3 regions of the Plantactinospora sp. DSM 117369 genome follow, and region 3 is predicted to be linked to each of the others. Evidence: riboswitches for the same ligand, from Rfam matches in the RefSeq annotation. Region 3 holds a riboswitch; each other region holds the start of a gene.
What was found. Region 3 has a riboswitch for cyclic di-AMP ahead of ACSMXO_RS00550 (C40 family peptidase). Riboswitches for the same ligand answer to the same signal wherever they lie in the genome.
Positions count from the first base shown of each region.

Region 1: another riboswitch for cyclic di-AMP. It lies ahead of ACSMXO_RS11570 (C39 family peptidase); the one in region 3 lies ahead of ACSMXO_RS00550 (C40 family peptidase).
Region 2: another riboswitch for cyclic di-AMP. It lies ahead of ACSMXO_RS34040 (coiled-coil domain-containing protein); the one in region 3 lies ahead of ACSMXO_RS00550 (C40 family peptidase).

Region 1 is NZ_CM132446.1:2,583,623-2,592,299, forward strand. Features, by position in the region: gene ACSMXO_RS11560 (Gfo/Idh/MocA family protein) at 1-950, shown strand, start outside; gene ACSMXO_RS11565 (NADP-dependent oxidoreductase) at 947-1,906, shown strand; gene ACSMXO_RS11570 (C39 family peptidase) at 2,274-3,059, opposite strand; cyclic di-AMP (ydaO/yuaA leader) riboswitch at 3,065-3,208, opposite strand; gene ACSMXO_RS11575 (DUF2269 domain-containing protein) at 3,440-3,967, opposite strand; gene ACSMXO_RS11580 (hypothetical protein) at 4,060-4,383, opposite strand; gene ACSMXO_RS11585 (TetR/AcrR family transcriptional regulator) at 4,393-4,986, shown strand; partial or broken gene ACSMXO_RS11590 (metal-sensitive transcriptional regulator) at 5,080-5,254, opposite strand; gene ACSMXO_RS11595 (DUF305 domain-containing protein) at 5,564-6,205, opposite strand; gene ACSMXO_RS11600 (DUF6153 family protein) at 6,304-6,930, opposite strand; gene ACSMXO_RS11605 (hypothetical protein) at 6,857-7,015, opposite strand; gene ACSMXO_RS11610 (hypothetical protein) at 6,999-7,277, shown strand; gene wrbA (NAD(P)H:quinone oxidoreductase) at 7,389-8,000, opposite strand; gene sigJ (RNA polymerase sigma factor SigJ) at 8,140-8,677, shown strand, end outside.
Region 2 is NZ_CM132446.1:7,993,700-8,002,376, reverse strand. Features, by position in the region: gene ACSMXO_RS34050 (YnfA family protein) at 59-391, opposite strand; gene ACSMXO_RS34045 (cellulose binding domain-containing protein) at 682-1,881, shown strand; gene ACSMXO_RS34040 (coiled-coil domain-containing protein) at 1,993-3,096, opposite strand; cyclic di-AMP (ydaO/yuaA leader) riboswitch at 3,103-3,230, opposite strand; gene ACSMXO_RS34035 (cation diffusion facilitator family transporter) at 3,480-4,394, opposite strand; gene ACSMXO_RS34030 (ABC transporter permease) at 4,545-7,085, opposite strand; gene ACSMXO_RS34025 (aminoglycoside phosphotransferase family protein) at 7,344-8,321, opposite strand; gene ACSMXO_RS34020 (hypothetical protein) at 8,531-8,677, opposite strand, start outside.
Region 3 is NZ_CM132446.1:121,010-126,489, reverse strand. Features, by position in the region: gene ACSMXO_RS00565 (zinc metalloprotease) at 1-694, shown strand, start outside; gene ACSMXO_RS00560 (pyridoxamine 5'-phosphate oxidase family protein) at 696-1,268, opposite strand; gene dcd (dCTP deaminase) at 1,369-1,947, shown strand; gene ACSMXO_RS00550 (C40 family peptidase) at 2,095-3,135, opposite strand; cyclic di-AMP (ydaO/yuaA leader) riboswitch at 3,148-3,288, opposite strand; gene ACSMXO_RS00545 (N-acetylmuramoyl-L-alanine amidase) at 3,555-5,480, shown strand, end outside.

The DNA.
Region 1 (8,677 bases), 2.5 Mb from region 3:
TCGTCGTCGCGGTCCAGGTCACCCAGCACTTCGAGCTGATCTCGGCAGCTCTCCAGGCGGGCAAGATGGTCTACAGCGAGTGGCCGCTCGCCAACGGCCTGGCCGAAGCGGAGCGCCTCGCCGAACTGGCCCGCCGGGCCGGCGCCCGTACCGTGGTCGGGCTCCAGGGACGATACGCCCCCGAGGTCCAGCACGCCGCAGACCTGGTTCGCGACGGGTACGTCGGCGAGGTGCTCGGCACCACACTGGTCGGCTCCGGCATGGTCTGGGGCGGCGAGGTGGACAGCCACAACCAGGCCTACTGGTTCGACAACGCCAACGGCGCCACCCCGCTCACCTCCGCCACGCTGCACGCCCTCGACCCGCTGCATTTCGTACTCGGCGAGTTCGACACGGTCGCGGCCAACCTCGTGGTGGGACGCAAGGAGGCGACCGTCACCGAGGACGGCAGCAGGATCCCGGTCACGGTGCCCGATCAGGTCGCCCTGATCGGCACGCTCACCTCCGGTGCGGCCGCCTCGGTCTTCTATCGCGGCGGCGCGTCACGCGGCGACAACCTCCGATGGGAGATCAACGGCACCGACGGCGACCTCGTCCTGACCTCGGCCTGGGGCAACATGCAAGTCGCCCAGCTCACCCTCGCCGGTGGCCGCGGCGCGGACACCACCGCCACCACCATCGAAGTTCCCCCGTCCTACTCGGACGGGATCCCCACGGACCTGGCCCAGACCCCGGCCGGAAGCGTCGCGCGGCTCTACGCGCAGTTCGCCCGCGACCTGGCCGACGGCACCCATACCGTGCCCGACTTCGAGCACGCTCTCAACCGGCACCGCCTCATCGACGCCGTCGAACGCTCCTCGCACACCGGCGTCGCCCGATCCCTGAAGGGACCAACCACCGGCCGGCGCCCTGGCGCCGGCCGCCCTGAACAGTCGGAGTCAATGACGTGAGAGCGATAGGGCTGCTGCGCCACGGCGGACCCGAGGTACTGGAGGTCGTCGAGCGGCCGACTCCGCACGCCGGACCGGGCGAGGTCCGGATCCGGGTACGCGCCGCGGCCGTCAACCCCGCCGACACCCTGATCCGGGCCGGCGTGACGCCTATCCGGCAACGCGGAACGGAACCGGTCATCCCCGGCCTGGATGTCGCCGGCACCATCGACGAGATCAGCTCCGGCACCAACCGCCGCCTCGCTATCGGCGACCGCGTGATGGCAATGGTCAACCCCACCCGCCCGGCCGGCGGCGGGTACGCCGAATGGGTCGTGCTTCCCGAGTCGTGGGTCGTCCCGGCACCGGCCGGGGCGAGTCACGCCGAGGCGGCCACGCTCCCGATGAACGGGCTCACCGCCCTGCATGCCCTTGACCAGCTACGCCTGACCCCGGGCAGCACCCTCGCCGTCACCGGCGCGGCCGGGGCGGTCGGAGGCTACGCCGTACAACTGGCCAAGGCCGCCGGGCACCGCGTGCTGGCCGACGCCGCCCCACAAGACGCCGACCTCGTCGCGTCGCTGGGCGCCGACCGCACCGTCGCCCGCGGGCCTGGGGTCGCCGATCGCTTCCGCGCGCTCACCACCGACGGTGTCGACGCGGTCGTCGACACCGCGATCATCGGCGCCCCGCTGCTCACGGCCATCCGCCGTGGCGGCTCCCTGGCCTACGTACGCGGCGTGCCGGACCACCCGGCGTTCGAGCGGGCGGCCGCGACGCGCGGCGTGACCCTCGTCTACGCCTACGTGCACGACTACGACGGGCGACGCGACAAACTCGACCTGCTCCGCCGGCTCGCCGACGAAGGACGGCTCAGCCTCCGAGTCGCCGACACCTTCCCGCCGGAGCAGGCGGCGCAAGCCCATCGGCTCCTGGCGGCCGGCGGCGTCCGGGGCCGACTCGTCATCGAGTTGTGAGCCCGCTGGCGAGCCGGTGGCCACGGCACCAGACCGGGATCGCGTCCCGGCGGTGGGACACCAGCCGAGGTCGACGCGGCCTACCGGAAGCCCTCCCATCGGGCGGGGTGTGCTGGCGGGTCGTGGCGGCCCAGTTCGCCGAAGGTGACGGGCCGCGGCGGCGGCCCCGCCCGCCGACAACAACGCCCCACCTTCAACCGCCCCCGGCTGACACAGACGTCCAGCGGGGCGCCAGAGGCAGATTCCGGCGTGCCTTCAGGAACAGGTGGTAGCCACTGTCGCGGCGACGCTGCCGGTAGGCCAGCGGTTGCACCGGCCACCGGCAGCTTGCCCGTCGACCTCGTCTGTGGGCCGAAGGGTGGGGTGATCAGGCGGAGTAGCCGCGGGTTCCGATCCAGTTCGCCATGTTGATGGTGCTCATCCAGTAGCTGGCCGGACCGAACATCCCCGATGAGTCCGACACCTTCACCATGCGCCCGTCGTCGCTGTAGCCGACGAGTGCGATGTAGTGCCCGCCCGGGAAGTCATGCCACGTCCCGTCGGCATCGGTGGCGCCGCCGGCGATGTTCGCCACGATGGCGTAGCCGTTGCTGGTCGCCCGCACCACGTCGGCCTGGAGTCGATCCATCTGCGCGGGTGTCGCGTCCTGTCCCGGAATCATCCGGGTGCGGTACCAGTTGCTTCCGACCATCTCGTTGAGCACACGAGTCGTGTCCTCGGCGGAGTCAGTGCCGTTGACCGTGGTTCGCAGGCCCCGGGCAAGCTGGTCCTGGCTCACATCGATTCCACGAGCGCTGAGTGCGTTACGCACCGCGGCGGGCCCGCAGTAATAGAAGTTGGGCTGATACTCGAAGGACGCGTCGAGCACTTTTTCTGCGGGAGCATCGGGCTGCGCCGGTTGTGACGGCTCGTCGGCAGGTGCCACCGAACGGGATTCAGGACCGGTCGACGCCCCGGTGTCCGGGTCGGCGGCGGCCGGAACAAGTGACTGCGCTGTGGCGCCGCTGGAGGTTCCCTCTGGCGGTTGGTTGAGCAGGGCTCCGGCTGTCGCGGCTGTCGCGGCTGTCACGACGGCGGCGGACAATAGGCCCAGCCTCTGTGCCCGGCGAAGGGCGCCAGGTCGGAACAGGCTACGCGATGGTTCTTCGAGCATGCACGGTCTCCTTCCCATGCCGCCGACCGGGTTAGCTGACGGGTTCGGGCGGGGAAAGAGGATGCCCTACCTGGCCTCTTGGCCTACGGATTCACCCCAAGATGCGATGGGTCCCCGGCTCGCTGAAAGCGATTAGGCGGGCCCGATTCGACGCCATTGGTCAATGACTGACAACCGAATCAGGCGGCGCCGACGCTACGAGGAGCCGATCAGGGATGCCAAACGCTCACCCAATCATGTGAGCCACCGCACTCACATCGCGTGCGTTCCCGGCCAGGTATACGCAGCGACGTAAAGGATGTTGGAAAACGTCACGAACGGGTCCTCCGGTGATACCGGCCGTGAAGGCGGTCGACCGTCAGCACGGCTGGCGCAGGCCGCTATCGAAGCGCGAGTGCTCCTCGTCGCATGCGGCGTCGGTCCGTCCGGTACGAGATAGCGCCGCGCGGCTTGTACACGGACAGGATGGTGGCGACGAGCAGAAGCAGCAGCGCGGCGGTCCCGTGAAGCAGCGGCGAGGTTCCCAAGGCACGCAGGTCGTTTCCCGGCAACGCCGGGTCGGTGGCCGCTTGCGCGATGTGGCCGACTGTCTGCGTGTACATCAGCAGGACGGCGGTGGCCAGGATGTTCAGGATGAGTTTGAACAGAACCCAGTAGTGTCGGGTGAGGCCCCAACTGGTGCCTGATGCCTGGACGATTCCGGTCACGAGCGAGGCGATGCTCAGGGGCACGAGGGCGTACCAGGTGACCGGTTCCATCGCCAGGTAGGCGGCTCGTACCAGCTGCGTGTCCTGGTTGGCTAGCCCGACGGCGGCGAGGACGACGAAGACCAGGACGGCGCCGAGCCAGCCGACGGAGAACGTGACATGCGCGGTAAGCGCGAACCGGCGCAGGCGGGGACCCATCATCAATGAACCTTTTTCAACCTCCCCTTGCGGTCCGGCGGACCGCAAGGTCGGACGCGGTGCGTGAGCGTCGCGCGGTCCAGGTTGAAAAAGGTTCAATGGCCGCCGTCGGGCGGCATGTGACCGCCGGATGTGCCGGGCACGCCGGAGGTGGGGGTGTCACCGGTGGGCAGGTGACGGCTGGGGCCGTGGCCACCGCCGGCGAACATCCCGAGGAGGAGCAGCAGCACCAGCGCACCGATGCCGATACCGAACACTTTCACCCAGGCTGGGGTGGCTGCGCGGCTGGTGCCGGGATCGAGGGCGGCGTGGCCAGGTGAGTCAGGCATGGGTTCTCCGAGGCAGGTACGAGTTTGTCGTGATCCGGATTCGACCCCAGTTTTACGAGACAGACTGTCGCTGTCAAGCCAGATCGTCATCGGATCGTCATGGTGTATCCTGGTGACGTGCCTAGACTGTGGAACGAGACGATCGAGGCGCACCGGCGCGATGTCCGCGACGCGATTCTGGACGCGACCTGGTCGCTGGCGGCCGCGCACGGGCCGCTGTCGGTGACGATGTCGCAGGTCGCGGAGAAGGTCGGCATCGGGCGGGCGACGCTGTACAAGTACTTCCCGGACGTCGAGGCGATCCTGCGGGCGTGGCACGAGCGACACGTGGCCGGGCACCTCGACCAGCTCGCCGAGCGCCGCAACCAGCCCGGCCGGCCCGGCGAGCAGCTCAGCGCGGTGCTGGAGCACTACGCGCGCATCGTCCACGAGCGTGGGCGGCACGGCGGTGATCTTTCCGCGGTGTTGCATCGCGGAGAACAACTCGCACAGGCCCAGCGCGAGCTCCACGATCTGGTCCGGGACCTGTGTGCCGAGGCCGCCGCCGTAGGCGACGTTCGCGGAGATGTCGCGCCAGAGGAGCTCGCGGCCTACTGTCTGGGCGCGCTCACCGCAGCCGGCGGCCTGCCGTCCGAGGCGGCGGTGACGCGCCTGGTCACCGTCACCTTGACGGGGCTACGGCCGCCGGCGTGAACCACCGAGGCGACCGGTGATTCGGGCCGTACGGCTGCCCTGCGATTTGAGGTCGTGCGGCGCGGACAGGTCTCCGCCACGGTTGGTACCGAGTCAGTGTCCCACTGCGGCCATCTCCTCCGTGCGGTCCTCGACGACGCCTTCGCGCATACAGTGCCGGGCGTGGCCGTCGAGCAGGCCGAGGGCCACCTTTGTCCAGTGCCGCCTGGATCGTGGAGATCTGGGTGAACACGTCGATGCAATAGCGGTCGTCGTCGACCATCTTCTCGGGATTCGAGCCGCTGTCACCACCGCCGGCTACGGCATCGCGAACGCCTGACTTCCGCGCTGGGCTGGCGGTCCGCGACGCGGGTCCCCCGGGTCCACGGCGTCGGCGGGCTCTTCCGGTCGACGTGCACCTCGCTGCCCGATCCGGGGTGACGTTGTCCGGAGAACAAGCCGGGCGGGTGGGCCGGGTACACCCGGCCCACCCGCCACTGAACCTTTTTCAACCTCCCCTTGCGGTCCGGCGGACCGCAAGGTCGGACGCGGTGCGTGAGTGTCGCGCGGTCCAGGTTGAAAAAGGTTCACTGATCAGCTACTTACCGCTGAGCATGCTCCGCATCTGGCCGATCTCCGCGGTCTGATCCGCCTTGATCTTCGCGGCCAGGTCCTTCGCGGCCGGGTTTTGCCCCTGCTGCAGTTCGGTGTCGGACATCTGCACCGCTCCCTGGTGATGCTGGATCATCATCTCCAGGAACATGCGGTCGAACTCGCCGCCGTCAGCCTTCTCCAGCGAGGCCATGTCCTGCTCGGACATCATTCCCGGCATTGCCCCGGTGGGGCTGCCGCCGTGCGTGCCATGCCCGCCACTCGACGGCGACGGCATGGGCACGGCCCAGTCTCGCAGCATGGCCGTCATCTGCTCGATCTCGGGCTGCTGCGCCGCCTTGATCTTCGCGGCGAGTTCCTTGACCTTCGGGTCGCTGGCCCTGGCTTCGCCGAGCTCAGCCATCTGCACGGCCTGCTGGTGGTGCGGAATCATCTCCTGAGCGAACGCGATGTCCGCCTGGTTGTACGCCACGGTGGCGGACGCGGTACCAGTGGGGCTGGCGGTGGCCTGATCGTCGCCGTGGCCGCCTCCGTGCGAGGCGCCGCCGCAGCCGGCGGCGAGGGCCACCGGCACGAGGGTGGCCACGACCAGCCCAGCGAGCCGGAAAACGTGTCGGTTGGTGCGCATGACGAAGTGACTCCCTGTAACGAGAACGAAAGGTCGAAGGCAGGCGTGTCCGGCCGACCCGCCCGCAGCGGGCGGATCGGTACCGGCAGGGAGTCGGCCTAGATTCGCCAGATGGACAACGCGGTCAGTGACGGAGGGCCGCAGCCGCTGCCGTCCGCCGCGTCGTTCGCCGCCGTTAGCGGTGACAGCGCTGGCGTGATGGATGGAAAGACGCTGGGTGCCGGGGTCAGAGCCGGTGCCGGGGCGGCCAGTCCGTGGCCCTGGGAGGTGAACTGGCACACCTGTCCGGGATGTCCATGCGGAGTCGTGGGACACGGGTGTTCCGGCGGGCATGCCTGGGCTCCGCGGTCGACCACCGCCTGCCCCACATCCCCGGGCGTCATCGCCTGGGCCACCGCCACGTCGGGCCCCGGCCCGCCCGAATCGTGGTGATGATGACCGCCGGGTGCGACCGTCCCGGCGAGCTGGTGCATGACGATCACGCCGACGAGGGCGCCGAGCAGGGCAAGCAGCCGAACCGATGACAGGCCCGCCGCAAGTACGCGGCCGAGCTGGTGTCGGGTCATGGCTGCCATCATGGTCATCGTAGCCAGCGGGGAATTCCGGCGTGCCGGCTGTCGCAACCGCCACTCGATACGGGGATCGCTGTGGTCAACGGTAAGTCGATGTCGTAGCCGGCGCGGGCGTCGTCGGCGAGGGCGCTGCGGGCGTTGCGTGTACGTCATGGTCGCTGACCTGGGCGTCGAACCAGGCGTGCAGGGCGGTGACGATCGCCGGGTCGCTGGTGGTGTAGGTGATCCGGGCGATCATCACCGGTCTCCTCATACTCGATAGCGATCTTCCCGGCGCTGTCGCGGAGGACGGCGAGTCCGGGCAAACGGCCGCCGTGGATGCTCGCGGGGTCGGTGAAGTCGCCGCGACGGAACCTGTCGGCTTCCTGCCGCGGGTGCTGCTGGACCAGGTCAATCTGGCCGGCGTCCCGCGGGTCGTCGGCGACGACGGTCTGGACGCCGCCACCCTCGGCCTTGTGTGCCGCCGAGCCAGTCGTCGATCTTCACGTGCCGCGCGGTGAGAAGGGTGTCGCGGTCTGTCGTCACGAACCGACCGTCAACAACCTTCTCTCGCACCCACCGCCGGGACCCCGCCCGCGCCGCGACCGGCGCCATCGGTGTCCTGCGCGCGATCAGGCGGCGCGGCCGGCCTTGAGGCAGGCGGCGATGTCGACGACCCGGCGGGCCTGGTGGCGGGCCGCCTGCAGGATCACCTCACCAGGCGGGCCGTCGCCGACCACGTGGGAGGTGCCGTAGGGGTTGCCGGACTGGAACTGGATGGGGTCGGTGTAGCCGGGGGGCACGATGATGCCGCCCCAGTGGCAGAACGTGTTCGCCAGCGCCAGGAGGGTGGACTCCTGTCCGCCGTGAGCGGTGCTGGAGGAGGTGAAGGCCGAGTACACCTTGTCGGCGAGCTTGCCCTGGAACCACAGCGGGCCCGTGGTGTCAATGAATGCGCGCAGCTGGCTGGCCGGGTTGCCGTAGCGGGTGGGAGTGCCGAACAGCACCGCGTCAGCCCAATCAAGATCGTCGTGGCTGGCCTCGGCGATGTCGGCGGTGTCCTTCAGGTGTCGGTCCCACTCCGGCCTGGCGCTGACCGCCTCCGGCGGGGCGGTTTCGGCGACCTTGCGCAGTCGCACGGTGGCGCCGGCCTTCTCGGCGCCTCCGGCGGCGGCTTGCGCCAACGTGTGTATGTTGCCGGTGGAGCTGTAGTAGATGATCGCGACGTGCACGGGTTCCACGATCGGTTTCCTTCCTGTGCGGTTCTGACCGGTACGACGAGACAGCCCGACGAGATGTGAGGCGACGTGCGGACCTCACAATTCGGGGCGACGGTTCGTCGTGAGAGGTGAGCCAGATCGTCTGAAGGAGCCGGTGAAACCCATGACCAACCCGTCCGAGCCGGGACCCGGCCGGCCCGACCCGAGCCTGAGCGCGATCGTCAGCGAGCGGCGTCGGCTGACCAACCTCGCGTACCGGCTGCTGGGCTCCCTGGCCGACGCGGAGGACGTCGTACAGGAGACCTACGCCCGCTGGTACGCCATGTCCCCGCAGCAGCAGGAGGACATCGACTCTCCCGGTGCCTGGCTGACGACCGTTGCCAGCCGTATCTGCCTGGACCTGCTCCGCTCGGCGCGGATCAGGCGCGAGCGTTACGTGGGCGAATGGATCCCGGAGCCGCTGCCTGACCGGGCGGAGTGGATCAGCGGGCGGTCCGGCGGCGGCCTCGACCCGGCCGACCGGGTCACCCTCGACGAGTCGGTCAGCATGGCCTTCCTGGTCGTACTCGACGCGATGACCCCTGCCGAGCGGGTCGCGTTCATCCTGCACGACGTCTTCGGCTACCCCTTCGCCGACGTGGCCGCGATCGTCGGCCGTACCCCGGCGGCATGCCGCCAGCTCGCCGCGTCGGCCCGCCGGC
Region 2 (8,677 bases), 2.1 Mb from region 3:
AGGCGATCGACCGATCGACCCGGTGCGGGCTCGCTGATCGTGAAACGCCGAGGGTGGGTCAGCCGCGGGGGGCGTACATGATGATGGCTACCCCGACGAGGCAGACGGCGGCGCCGGCCAGGTCGTAGCGGTCCGGGCGGAACCGGTCCACCAGTACGGCCCAGCCGAGCGAGCCGGCCACGAAGACGCCCCCGTACGCGGCGAGCACCCGACCGAAGTGCGGATCGGGCTGGAACGCCGCCACGAAGCCGTACCCGGCCAGTGCCAGCATGCCGGCGGCGACGAAGAGCAGGCCCCGATTCTCGCGTACGCCCTGCCAGACCAGCCACGCCCCGCCGATCTCGGCGACGGCGGCGAGCAGGAACAGCAGCAGCGAGCGCGCGATCGTCACTCGGTCATTGTCGCTGGCCGGAGTGCCTGAGTTGACGGGGGAGCCCGGCCGGGCGGGCGAGCGCGTCGGTTGCTCGTATCGATGGTTGTCTCTAAGCTTGGTCGGCGTCGTCACGCGACCGGTACGGGCTGGCCGGGGTGTCGTGGTGGATCGATGATCATGGGAGCTGGTCACGGGAGTCCAACGAGGGCGGTACGCGCCGCGCGCGCCGGCCACTCGTCGTCGTAACAGCACTGCCGGCACGCGCCAGAGGCGGCGACGGGGCCGGCAGTCGTCCGAGAGGAACTCCCATGCGGATCTCCGCACCGTACCGTCGCGTCTCCCTGGCCCTGGCCACGGTGACCGCGATCGCCGCGAGCAGCGTCGCCGTGCTCGGCACCGGGTTGACGCCGACCGCGCGGGCCGCCGCCGGCTGCCTGGTCGACTACACGGCCAACCAGTGGACCGGTGGCTTCACCGCCGCAATCCGGGTGACCGCCGGGGACACCCCGGTCAACGGCTGGACCGTGACCTGGACCTACGGTGGCGACCAGCGGATCACCAACAGTTGGAACGCCCAGGTCAGCCAGTCCGGTGCGACCGTGACCGCCCGGAACGTGGCCTGGAACGGGTCGCTGCCGGCCGGTGGCTCCACCGAGTTCGGCGTGCAGGGCAGCTACGCCGCCAGTTCGGCGGCACCGACCGGGGTCACCCTCAACGGCGAGCCGTGCAACGGTGCCGAGCCGACCACTCCGCCCACGACGGCGCCGCCGACGACTCCGCCCACCAGCGTCCCGCCGACGGTCACCCCGCCACCGAGCGGCTGCGGTACGGCGGTGCTCTGCGACGGCTTCGAGAACCAGACCGGCACGGCGCCCTCCGGCGACTGGAGCGTCAGCTATCCGGACTGCTCGGGCAGCGGCACCGCCAGCATCGACACCTCGGTCGCGCACCAGGGCACCCGGTCGGTACGCATCAACGGCGCCGTCGGCTACTGCAACCACGTCTTCGTCGGCTCCACCCGGGACCTCGGCGCCGTCGGGGCGGTCCGCTACGCCCGGCTCTGGGTCCGGCACACCACCGCGCTGCCGACCTCGCACGTGACCTTCCTGGCCATGCGGGACGCCAACGACGGCAACCGTGACCTGCGGATGGGCGGCCAGAACGCCGCCCTACAGTGGAACCGGGCCTCGGACGACGCCACCCTCCCGGAGCAGAGCCCGAACGGTGTCGCGCTCAGCGCGCCGCTGCCGGTCAACCAGTGGACCTGCCTGGAGTTCATGGTGGACGGCACGCAGGGCCGGCTCTCCACCTGGGTCAACGGGACCGCGGTGACCGGGCTGACCGCCGACGGTACGCCCACGCACGACGTCGACGGACAGTGGTACAACCGGGCCAACTGGCGGCCGAGCCTCACCGACCTGCGGCTGGGCTGGGAGAGCTACGGCGAGGGCGCCGACACGCTCTGGTTCGACGACGTGGCGCTCGGCTCGACCCGGATCGGCTGCTGACCGGCGCACCCGGTCGGGGTTCCGGCCGGGTGCGAACCGAGAACCGCCGGCACTGCCCAGGGGTGGCGGGCGGTGCCGGCGGTCCGCGATCGGTGCCTCAGGTGCGGTCGATCAGTTCATCGACAGGTGCACGTGGTTGGTGTGGTCGCTGGACGGGTCACCGTTGCCCCCGTTGTACGTCTTCCAACCGCTGCTCGGCAGCCAGATCTGCTTGAACCAGATCACGTACAGCACGCCCAGTCGATCGGCGTTTCGCACGAAGTACGCCGCCAGGTTGTTGCCGTACGTCCGGTCGCCGCCGGTCGCCACCCCGCCGAACCCGTTCCGCTGGGCGGCGAAGTCGCACGCCTGCCCCTTCGGATGCTCGCCGCTGCCACCACTGCGGAAGCAGGAGACGAACCGGGTGAAGCCGGCCGCCTGGGCCTGCTTCAGCGCGTGCAGCGTCCGCGCGGTGATGCAGCCGCTGGTGGTCGGGTCGTCGAGACTGCACGACTCGTCGGGGAAGGAGCCGTCGGGATTGCGGGGTGCCGGTCGCGCCGACCCGCCGCCGCTGCCGCTGATCCCCGAGCCGGCGCCGCCGCTGTTGTTCGCCGCCGCCAAGGCCCGTTCGGCCTGCTTCTTGCGGGTCTCCATCACCTCGACCTGCTTGCGCTGCTCGCCGACCTCCTTGTCGAGCGCCGCCTTGGCCTGGGTCTCCTTGTCCAGGCTCTCCCGCAACCCGCGCAACTCCCGGCTCTCGTTCGCCGAGATGGTGTCGAGTGCGGCGGCCCGGTCCACCAGGCTGGTCGGAGAACCGCTGTTGAGCAGGGCGGAGACCTGCCCGAGCCGACCGGTCCGGTACGCCATGTCGGCCATCTCGGCGACCCGTTCGCTCCGGGTCGCCACCTCGGTACGCAGCGCGGCGAGCTGCTGGTTCAGTTCATTCTGCCGCTTGACGGAGTTGGCCAACCTGTTCTTGGCGGTCAGGTAGCCCTTGCTGGCGGCCTGGAGCTGCTCGCGCAGGCTGTCGGTGCCTCCGTCGATGTCGTCCCCGCCGGGTGCCGCGGCCAGCGTCCCGGGGGTCGCGTACTCCGGTGCCGCGGCGGCGGGTGCGCCGCCGAGTGCCGCGAGGACCATGCCCAGGGCGACGGCCACGGTCGTCGCGGCCTTCCGGGGCGGTCTCGTGGCTCTCCGCGCGGACGCCGGAGCCTGTCGGGTGGGTGCCAGGAACGGCATATGACAATGTCCTTCCGTCAGCCGCCGACCGGGTTAGCTGACGGGTTCGGGACGGAAGATCCCTACCGCTGGAGCGGATGCACCCCTGGTACGTGGTTCCCCGGCTCGCGTGTGCGATTAGGCGACGGCCTCCGCAGGCGCCGGAGGGCGCCGCCCGGCGGAGACCGGAGCCGAGCCTACCGGCAGTTGCCGCCCGGGGATACGTGGCGTTGCCGGAGTTAGATTCGCAATTCTCCTACTCCGCAAGGATGTATCCGGACAAAAACCTCAAGCACCGGGTCGAAACTTAAGATGCCGCTAACTATCGGTGAGCCTCGACGTCTGCTGAGGCGGAATTCCGACAGTTTCCGGCCGGCCGCGCTGTGACGCAGCGTCGCGACCGGTCACCAGTCGGTGGGCCCGCAGCCCCCGGGGGCGGTGTTCGGCTCGACCTGGAGGGTGGCGTGCGAGATGTGGAAGTCCTCGCGCAACGCCGACCGGGCCGCGGCGAGTACGGTACCGACCTCCGCGTCGCTGTCCAGCCTCAGGTGCGCCGAGGCCACCTCCATGCCGGAGGTGAGGGTCCAGACGTGCAGGTCGTGTACGTCGCAGACCCCGGGTACGCCGGCCAGCCGGGCGCGTACGGCGGCCACGTCGAGGTGCTCGGGCGCGGCCTGCACCAGGATGCGTACGGCGGTCCGGCCGAGCCGCCAGGTGCGGGGCAGGATGAGCAGCCCGACCGCCAGGGCCACGATCGGATCGGCCCAGCGCCAGCCGGTCAGGATGATCACCACAGCGGCGACGATCACGCCTACCGAGTTGAGCAGGTCCCCGAGCACTTCGAGGTAGGCGCCGCGCACGTTGATGCTCTCCCGCGCCCCGGCCCGGAGCAGGCCGAACGCGGCGGCGTTGGCCAGCAGGCCGAGCACGGCCACCAGCAGCATCGGGCCGGCCGCGACCCGGGGCGGGTCGTCGAACCGGCGTACCGCCTCGACCAGCACGTAGAGCGCCACCCCGAACAGCAGTACCGCGTTGGCCAGCGCGGCCAGCACCTCCAGGCGGTAGAGCCCGAAGGTCCGCTGCGGGTCGCCGGCCGCCCGCCGGGCCGCCGTGATCGCGGCCAGCGCCATCCCGATCCCGAGCACGTCGGTGAACATGTGCCCGGCGTCGGAGAGCAGCGCGAGCGAGCCGGTGACCAGCGCGGCGACCGTCTCGACCACCATCAGGACGGCGAGCAGCCCGAAGGCGGCCCAGAGCCGTCCCCGGTGCCGTTCCGCCGCCCGGGTCAACTGCCCCCCGTGGTCGTGCCCGGCCCCCAACGCCCCCTCCTTCCGCCGCGTCGCCCCCGCCGTCGATACTGCCGGGCGGGCGGCGGCGGGAACCCGTCCTGTGCGGAATCGGTGACCCGTCCTACCGGAGAACGACGGTGACCCGTCCCTACCGGAGAACGACGGACGGGCGTGCCCGGCTCACCCGTCGTCGCCGAGGGTGGCGACGATCGGGGCCCGGGCGGCCCGGCGGGCCGGCAGCAGGCTGGCCAGCACCGCCGCCGAGGCGGCCAGCGCGGCGCAGAGGGCGAGCTGCCCGACGGGTACGGCCGGCAGCCCGTGCCCGTAGCTGCTGATCAGGCCCATCGCCGCCGTCCAGCCGAGGCCGAGCCCGAGAGTGATCCCGGACAGTGCCCCGACCGCACCGGCCAGGCCCGCCTCGGTCAGCAGCATGGTCGCCAGTTGCCGGCGGGACAGGCCCAGCGCCCGGACCGTCGCCGACTCCCGGCGGCGCTCGACGACCGAGAGCGCGAGCGTGTTGCCGATGCCCAGCACGGCGATCAGCACCGACATGCCGAGCAGGGCCGCGAAGATCCCCAGCAGCTCGTCGAGGGTGCGGGACAGCGCGTCCGCCTGGTCGGCGAGACCGCGTACCCGGACCGCCGGTTGGTCGGCCAGGGCCGCGTCCAGCGCCTGCCTGCCGGCCGCCGTCGACACCCCCGGAGCGAGGTCGACCAGCAGCCGGTCCGGCTCCCCGGGGCCGTACGCGGCGACGAACGACGCCCAGGGGACCAGGGCGGCACCGTCGACCGGGCTGTCGTCGTAGACCGCCACCACGGTCAGCGGCCCCGGTGGGCCGAGGCCGAGCGCGATCCGGTCGCCGACCCCGATGGCCCGGTCGGCGGCGAGCTGCCGGCTCACCGCCACCGTGCCCGGGGCCAGCCCGGCCAGGCTGCCGGCGGTCACCTCGGGGCGGATCGGTCCGTGCAGTCGCTCGGGCGGTACCGCCCAGACCCGGATCCGGTCGTCCAGCGGCGAGTTGGCCAGGCGTACCTCGGCGACGGTGCCGAACGCCGGATCGGGGCGGAGCCGCTGCGCCAGCCCGGGCGGCAGCGGGCCGCGTACCGCCGCCGGGGAGCCGTCGGTGCGGACCCGGTCGAGTACGAAGTCCACCGGGAAGTTCTCGGCCAGCTCCCGTCCGGCCTGCTCCCGGGCGGTCGCCAGCAGCACGCTGAACATCGCCATCAGGGCCACCCCGATGGTCAGCGCCGTGCTGGTCGCCGCCGCCCGCCGGGGATTGCGTCGGGCGTTCGCCACGGCCAGCCGTACCACCGGCCCGAAGACCCGGGCCGGCAGCCAGCCGACCAGCCGGACCGCCCGGGGGACCAGCAGCGGGGCCGCCACCACCGCGCCGAGGAAGGCGACCATGCCGCCGCCGAGCACCAGCGGCAGCCCGGGAAAGGCCAGCGGCAGCCCGACCAGTACGGCCAGCCCGCCGACCCCGGCCAGGCCGAGCGCGACGGCGATTCGGGTACGGCGGCGCCGGCCGCCGCCGGCCTCGACGGCGTCCCGGGACCGCAGTGCGGCCAGCGGCGCCACCCGGCTCGCCTCCACCGCCGGCACCAGCGCGGCCAGCACCGTGACCAGGGTGCCGAAGCCGAGCGCGACGAGCACGGTCGGCCAGCGCACCACCGGGGCGTGCAGCGGGATCTCCGAGGCGACCAGCTCACGACCCCGGATCAGCCCGTACCCGACGAGCAGGCTGGCCAGCAGCCCGCCGACCGAGGCGAGCAGGCCGAGGATGCCCGCCTCCAGGAGTACGGCGCCGCGCACCTGCGCCCGGGAGGCGCCGACGCAGCGGAGCAGGCTGACCTCCCGGACCCGCTGCGCGCCGAGCATGGCGAAGGTGTTGTAGATGACGAACGCCGAGACGGTGAGCGAGACCAGGCCGAAGCCGAGCAGTACGGCGAGGAAGCCGTCGACGTACTTGGCCGCCTGCCGGGCGAGCCGGTCCCGCAGGGCCGCCCCGGTCAGGGCGCGCGTGCCCGGGCCGACCGCCTCGGCGATCCGGTCCCGCAGCCGGGCCAGGTCGGTGCCCTCGGTGGCCCGGACCACCACCTGGGCGTAGTCGGCGGTACCGGTCAGCGTGCCGAGGTCGGCCGGGGTCAGCGCGGCGACGGCGGAGCCGCCGAAGAGCCGGTTCACCCCGAGGTCCAGCACGCCGACCAGGCGCAGCCGGTGCGCCGTACCGGCCCGGTCCAGCACGGTCACCGGGCCGTCGAGCGCGAAACCGGCGCCGGCCACGGTGGCCCGGTCCAGGGCGATCTCGCCAGCGCTGTGCGGCAGCCGTCCGGCCGCCACGTCGTACGGGGCCAGCGCGGCGTCACCCGGCACCGACAGGGCGTACCCGATGTGGTCCTGGCTGGTGATCAGCTTGCCGTTCCGGTCGAGTACGCCCAGCCAGGCCACCACCCGCCCGTCCACCGCCGCCACACCATCGACGGCCGCCACCCGGCGTACCGTCGCCGGGGTGAGCAGCCCGTGCTCCGGCTCCACCACCACGTCCACGTTCCGGGCCGACCGGGCCAGGTCGGTGTAGAACGCCGCCCGGGCGGTGTCGCCGTAGACCAGGGTGCCGGCGAGGAAGCCGACCGCCACCACCACCGCGAACCCGGTCAGCACCACCCGTACGGCGTGCGCGCGCAGCCCGGCCAGGGCGAGGCGGAGCAGCGGGCGGTTCATCCGCCGGGGCGGGCGACGGCGTGCACCGGTTCGACGGGGCGCATCGGGCCAGTGTCGCCGGAGGCGGGGCGCGGCGGCGCCGAGCTGTCGAGATGCGGACAGCTCGGCGCCGGCCCGACGTACGCGGGCTGCCGCGCGCCCGGCCGGCCCGCCGACGAGGAGAACGGACACACCCTCGCCCTGTACGCGGGCGGGATGGGACTCCGCAACGTCGCGCTCGCTCCGGACCTGACTGAATACTCCGGCCGGGGATTACGATCATGGATCGCTGCGGGCTTGCCGGGCGTAGCGGCTGGTCATGGCTTGGGGCGTGGTGACGGCGCCGCCGACGTATTCGGAGAAGATCTCGCCGAGGACGCGCAGTGCGTTCGCGGCCGACTCGTCGGCATCGCCCAGGGTGTAGGAGCAGGTGACGAGCGTCTTCCAGAGGGCCCAGCCGCGCCCGCGCGCCCATGTCGCATCGTCGACGGACAGTCGCTCCCGGAACGCCTGCCGGCCGTCGGCGGTCAGCAATGTCCATGCGATCGCCAGGTCACAGGCCGGATCGCCGACGCCGCATGTCCCGAAGTCGATGACAGCCGCCAGCTCGCCGTCGTTGAGCAGGAGATTTCCCTGGGCGACGTCACCGTGGAACCAGCTCTCCACACCGTCCCAGCGTGCGTCCAGTGCGCTCTTCCAGATCTCGCGGGCCAGGTCGACATCGACATGGCCGTCGAGTGTTGTGAGCGCGCGTTGCGCTTGCCCATCGTAGGTACGCAGCGTGCCGCCCCGGTACCAGTTGTGCTGTCCGGGGCGGGGACCGTCAGTGGTATCGACGCTCTGCAAGGCCGCCAGGAACTCGGCCAGGTCGAGCGCGAATCGGACGGGGTCGGCGATACGGTCCGTGCTCGCAGGTTCGCCGTCGAGCCATTGGTAGATCGACCACGGGTAGGGATAAGCCTCGTCAGGTTCGCCTTTCGCCAGTGGGGCGGGGATGGGCAGCGGGAGTCGGGGGGCGAGCGCCGGAAGCCACTTGTGTTCCTTGTCGACCGCCTCGGCGTACTCGGATGCGCTCGGCAGACGCACCAACATCTGCGGGCCGAGGTGGAAGGTCCAGTTGTCCCAGCCACCGTTGGCTACGGGCTGAACCGGAAGGTCGGCCCACTGCGGGAACTGGCCGGCGACGAGCCGACGCACCTGTTCCGCGTCGACGGCAATGCGCTGGGGCGGGGGACCGAGATGCGGTGTGTCGCTCACTGAACATCCTTGTCTGACAAGGGAAGTTGGGGTGGGACCTGGACGACCCCCGCCGCTTGGGCACACCCATAGCTACTCCGGCGGCCACCATCAATCATGGACGGTTGTGGACTGACCATGAGGCAGCGGTGCTGCCCGGCCACCTGGCGGTCACGCACCCGCCGTCGGGCGATGTGCCGTTCCCATCGCGCCCATGGCCCGATCACGGTCTACACCCGCTCGGCGTGCCGGGCTCGGTGCTGCTGCGCCGGAGTCAGGCCGCCCGCCCGGCCGTTGGCCAGGTGCGCCCGGGTCGGCCCGTTCCACCCGTCGTACCGGCCTGCGTTGCGGGAGTCGGGGAAGTCGATCCACGGGCG
Region 3 (5,480 bases):
CGTATCGGCGAGGCTCAGGATCACCGTCAACGTGGTGTTCCACGTGATCAGCGAGCGGCGGACCCGGGCCGACGGGGACATCCCACTGTCACTGATCAACACCCAACTGAAGGTGTTGAACGACTCGTTCGGCGGGCGTACCGGTGGGGCCTGGACGCCGTTCCATTTCAGGCTGAGGAAGGTGAACCGGGTGGTGAACCCGGCCTGGTATCCGATCGTGCCGGAGAGCCCGGCGGAGGCGCAGATGAAGCGTGCGCTGCGGGTCGGCGGCAAGCACACCCTGAACGTCTACACCGGACTACTGGACGACGAACTGCTCGGCTGGGCGTCCTTTCCGAAGCGCGAGTTCGACCCGCACGACGGGGTGGTGGTACTCGCCGAGTCGCTGCCGGGCGGCACGGCGGCGCCGTACAACGCGGGTGACACCGCAACCCACGAGATCGGACACTGGCTGAACCTCTACCACACCTTCCAGGAGGGCTGCGCGGGTCGAGGCGATCACGTCTTCGACACGCCCGCCGAGGCGGAGCCGGGCTTCGGCTGCCCGCAGCGACGGGACACCTGCACGACAAGGCCGGGCCTCGACCCGATCCACAACTTCATGGACTACTCGGTCGACGCCTGCATGTACGAGTTCACCTTTGGGCAGGCGCTCCGGATGCTCAGGGCGTGGAAGGCGTTCCGCGAGCCGTAGGTCAGGACGCCGGGACCGGCGCCTCTTCGACGGCCCGGCGCCGGCCGCGTCGCTTTGGCGCGGCGGCGGCACTGCCCTCGGGACCGCCGGCCGCGCCGGCCGGGTCGAGCCAGACCTGCACGGCGGGACGCTCGGACCGGTCTCCGGCGGCAAGCGGCGTGGCGCCGTTGCTGCCGTGCCGGGCAACCATCGCCACGTCGACGGTGAACTCGAAGAGCCGCCAGTCGACCTGCGGTGCGGCCCGCAGGTTGCCGGCGAGCTGGTCCACCCGCGCCTGGTCGGTCACCGGTCGGGCCCGGCCGGCGACGTACGCCTCGTCGTCGCTGTCCTCGGGAGGGAACGAGTGCAGCGCGTAGCGCCCGTCCCGTTCGAGGTCGCGCCGCTTCGGAGAGTCGACGACGAAACAGAAGAGTCCCTCGTCGGTGATGACCGGGGACACCGGGTGCACGCGCGGCCCACCGTCGGCGCGCACGGTCGCCAGGTAGCCGAGACCCGGGCCGTACTGCTGGATGAGGACGCGGATCGCGTCGGCGAGTCGGGGCTCGTCAGAGGCGAATTCGGACCAGGATGCCATGGGTACATTCTATCGAACACATGTTCGATCACCTACCCCGATCCCACCCATCGGCGAGGTCGCGGCCCGTCGACTTCGCACGACTCGCTAAGGTGATCCGGTGCTGCTCTCCGACCACGACCTAGTGATCGAGATCAAGGCGGGCACGCTCGCGCTCGAGCCGTTCGAGCCCGCGCTGGTGCAGCCGTCGAGCATCGACGTACGCCTGGACCGGCTCTTCCGGGTCTTCAACAACCACCTCTACACGCACATCGACCCGGCGGTGCAGCAGGACGACCTGACCTCGCTGGTCGACGTGCCGGACGGCGAGCCGTTCGTGCTGCACCCGGGTGAGTTCGTGCTCGCCTCCACGCTGGAGGTGATCTCCCTCGGCGACCAGCTGGCGGGAAGACTCGAAGGAAAATCGAGTCTGGGCCGGCTCGGCCTGCTCACCCACTCGACCGCGGGCTTCATCGACCCCGGCTTCTCCGGGCACGTCACGCTGGAGCTGTCGAACGTGGCCAACCTGCCGATCCGGCTCTGGCCCGGGATGAAGATCGGTCAGCTCTGCATCTTCCGGCTCTCGTCGCCGTCCGCCCACCCGTACGGGTCGGCCGTCTACGGCTCGCGCTACCAGGGGCAGCGCGGCCCCACCCCGAGCCGCTCCTGGCAGAACTGGCGCACCTGGCCCACCCGCTGACGCCGCGGTCGACAGCAGCAGCACACCGGCACCGAACGGCCCGGACCGGGCCCGACCGGAAGCTGGAACGCGAACAGAACCGAATGGCAAGAACCCCCGCCGCACCTGCGCGACGGGGGTTCTGCCGTTGACTCGGTCCGGCAGGCGTCAGCCGGGTCTGCCGAAGCTGTGGATCTCGCCGTCGTCCATCCGCTTCATCTTGATGGGTTCGCCGGCCCGGGAGGCGTGCACGATCCAGCCGTCGCCGACGTACATGCCGACGTGGCTGAGGTCGGCGTAGTAGAAGACCAGGTCACCGGGGCGTAGCGCGGAGCGGCTGATGCTGGCCGTCTGGCTGCGCTGCGCCCGGGCGTTGTGCGGCAGCGACACGCCGCCCTGGTTCCAGGCCGCCAGGGTCAGGCCAGAGCAGTCGTACGAGCCGGGGCCTTCGGCACCCCACTTGTACGGCTTGCCGATCTGGGCACAGGCGAACTTGACCGCCTTGCCGGCCGCACCTCCAGGGTAGGTGGCCGGGCAGGGTGCGGGCCGCAGCGGGCCGGCCGAGCCGTTCCCGTACGCCTGGATCCGCAGCTTCTGCAACCGCTCGACCTCGGCGTCGATCTCCTTCTTCTTCGCCGCCAGCTCTTTCTCGGTCTTGGTCAACTGGCTGACCAGCCGGTCCAGCGGAGCCTTCTGGGAGGCGTACTTGTCCTTGAGGTCGACGACCGCCTGCACCTCGCGCTGCTGCTGCCGCGCGAACTGGTCGAGCACCGAGAGCTGGCCGACCAGCGCGGTCGGCGACTTCGAGGTGAGCAGGGCGTTGACCGCCGAGGCCTTGTCACCCTTGTACGCCTGCACCGCGAAGTCGCTCACCCGGTTCATCGCGGCGTCGATCTGCGACTGGAGCGGGGCGATCTTCTTCTGCAGGGCGGCGGCCTGCTTCTTCTTCGCGGCCAGGTCCTGCCGGGTGGCGTTGTGCTTCTCGACGACCGGCTCCAGCTTGCGCCAGGCGGTGTCGATCTGCTGCTCGATCTCGGCCACCGACGGTTCGGCGAGCGCCGGCGTCGTGCCGGTGAGCAACACCGCGGCGCTGGCCAGTGCGGTGAGCGCGATGGCGAGAATGGACCTTCGAGGGCGCGGTTTCGCGTTCCCGGCGTCGGTGGATGCCGACCGGAGGGATGGCGACCGCGACGGGGCAGGGGGAGCCACCGGGGTCCGTACTCCTTCTTCCGTAGCCCGCCTACCGGGTTAGCTGACGGGTTCGGGCGGGAAGATTGTCGCCCTACCGCGTGAGACGCGGATTCACCCCATGAAGCTCGGGTCCCCGGTTCGCTGAGTGTGACGATTCGGCGGTGTCGAGACGTCGCCGCCCGGCTAGGCGGCCTGCCGTCGGCTCGACGGTCCCCAACACTAGAGAAGGGTGTTATCCAAACGCAACCCCGTGATCTGAGTCGATTCGTTAGGTATCGGACCGGTCGCTGACGGTGGGAGCCACTGGGACACGCCGAACACGCTGCGTGTCGGTGAAAGTTTTCTGCATAGCGACGAGCTCTGTCGGCAGGTATTGACGGGCACCGGTCCCGGGTGGAGGGTGATCTTCAGGCCCACCCCCGGCTCATGGAGGTTCGATGCTTCCCACCAGACACCCGCTGAGCAGGAGAATCGCGATCGGGGCCGCAGTCGTCGGCGCCGCCGCGCTGCTGCCGGCCAGCCCCGCGCCAGCCACCGTCACATCCCCCGACACCCGGCAACAGGAGTACGCCGCCGCGGCGGCCGAGTTCGGCGTACCCGAGAGCGTGCTGCTCGGCGTCTCCTATCTGGAATCTCGCTGGGACACGAACGCCGGCACGCCGAGCACCAGCGGCGGGTACGGCCCGATGCACCTGACCGACGTCGCCGGGCTGGCCGCCGAGCCGGAACACCCCGAGCACGGCGAGGACCGGCGCGGTGACGACGCCCGACCCGCCCGACCGGTGACCGGACCGGCCGGGCCGTACGCCGACCGGACCGGCGACGCACCGCCCGGCGGGCAGACCCTGGACGCCGCCGCCGCGCTGACCGGGGTCGACGAACACCTACTCCGCGCCGAACCGGCGGCGAACATCCGGGGCGGGGCGGCGCTGCTGGCGTCGTACCAGCAGGCGCTGGCCGCGCCGACAGGCCCGGCCAGCGACCCGGCGGCCTGGTACGGCGCGGTGGCCCGGTACGCCGGCAGCGACCGCGCGGATGCCGCGGCGGCCTTCGCCGACGAGGTGTACCGGACCCTCGCCGAGGGCGCCACCCGGACCACCGACGACGGCCATCGGATCACCCTGCCCGGCCGCCCCGGGATCGCACCGCAGCGCTCCTGGTTGGACCGGCTCGGCCTGCCCGGCACGCCCCGTCCGGACGGGCTGGAGTGCCCGCGCGACATCTCCTGCGAGTGGATTCCGGCCCCCTACCAGGCGTTCGGGGACGGCGACTACGGCAACCACGACCTCTCCGACCGGCCGGGCCGGCAGAAGATCGAGTACATCGTCATCCACGACACCGAGGGCAGCTACGACACCACGCTGCGGCTGGTGCAGGACCCGACCTACGTGAGCTGGCAGTACACGCTCCGCTCGGCGGACGGGCACATCGCGCAGCACGTGAAGGGCAAGGACGTGGCCTGGCACGCCGGCAACTGGTACGTCAACGCCAAGGCGATCGGCCTCGAACACGAGGGCTTCGCCGCCCAGGGCACCTGGTACACCGAGGCGATGTACCGGACCTCGGCCAAACTCGTCCGCTACCTCGCCGACCGGTACGACATCCCGCTGGACCGCGACCACGTCATCGGGCACGACAACGTCCCGGGCATCCTGCCGGCGAACGTGCGCGGCATGCACTGGGATCCGGGCCCGTACTGGGACTGGTCGCACTACTTCGACCTGCTCAAGGCGCCGTTCCGGGGCATCGGCCTGCCCGCCGCCGGCCTGGTCACCATCGATCCGGACTTCGCCACCAACCGGCCGGCCTTCACCGGCTGCGAGACCGCCGGGGTGCCGTGCCCGGCCCGGGGATCGTCGTCGGTGATCCTGCGTACCGCGCCGGCCGCCGACGCGCCGCTGGTGAACGACATCGCGCTGCGCCCGGACGGCACCCCGAACACCATGCACATCTCCGACCACGGTGCCCGGGCCTCGGCCGGCCAGACCTACGCGCTCGCCGGCCGGCAGGGCGACTGGACGGCGATCTGGTATCTCGGGCAGAAGGCGTGGTTCCACAACCCGAGGAGCAACCCGACCGCGAAGTGGGCGCTCGGGCTGGTCGCGACGCCGAAGCCGGGCCGGGCGACGATCCCGGTGTACGGCAGGGCGTACCCGGAGCCGGACGCCTATCCGGCCGGCGTGCCGGTGCAGGCGGTCACGCCGTTGCAGTACACCCTCGCCGCCGGGCAGCGGTACGCCGTCGGCAACGTGCTGCCCAGCGAGTACTACCGGGCCACCACCTTCGACGGCTCGTCACCCGGTGACTGGACGGTGGTCCGGGGCGACCTGAGGTACGTCCAGATCCAGTTCGGTCACCGGATC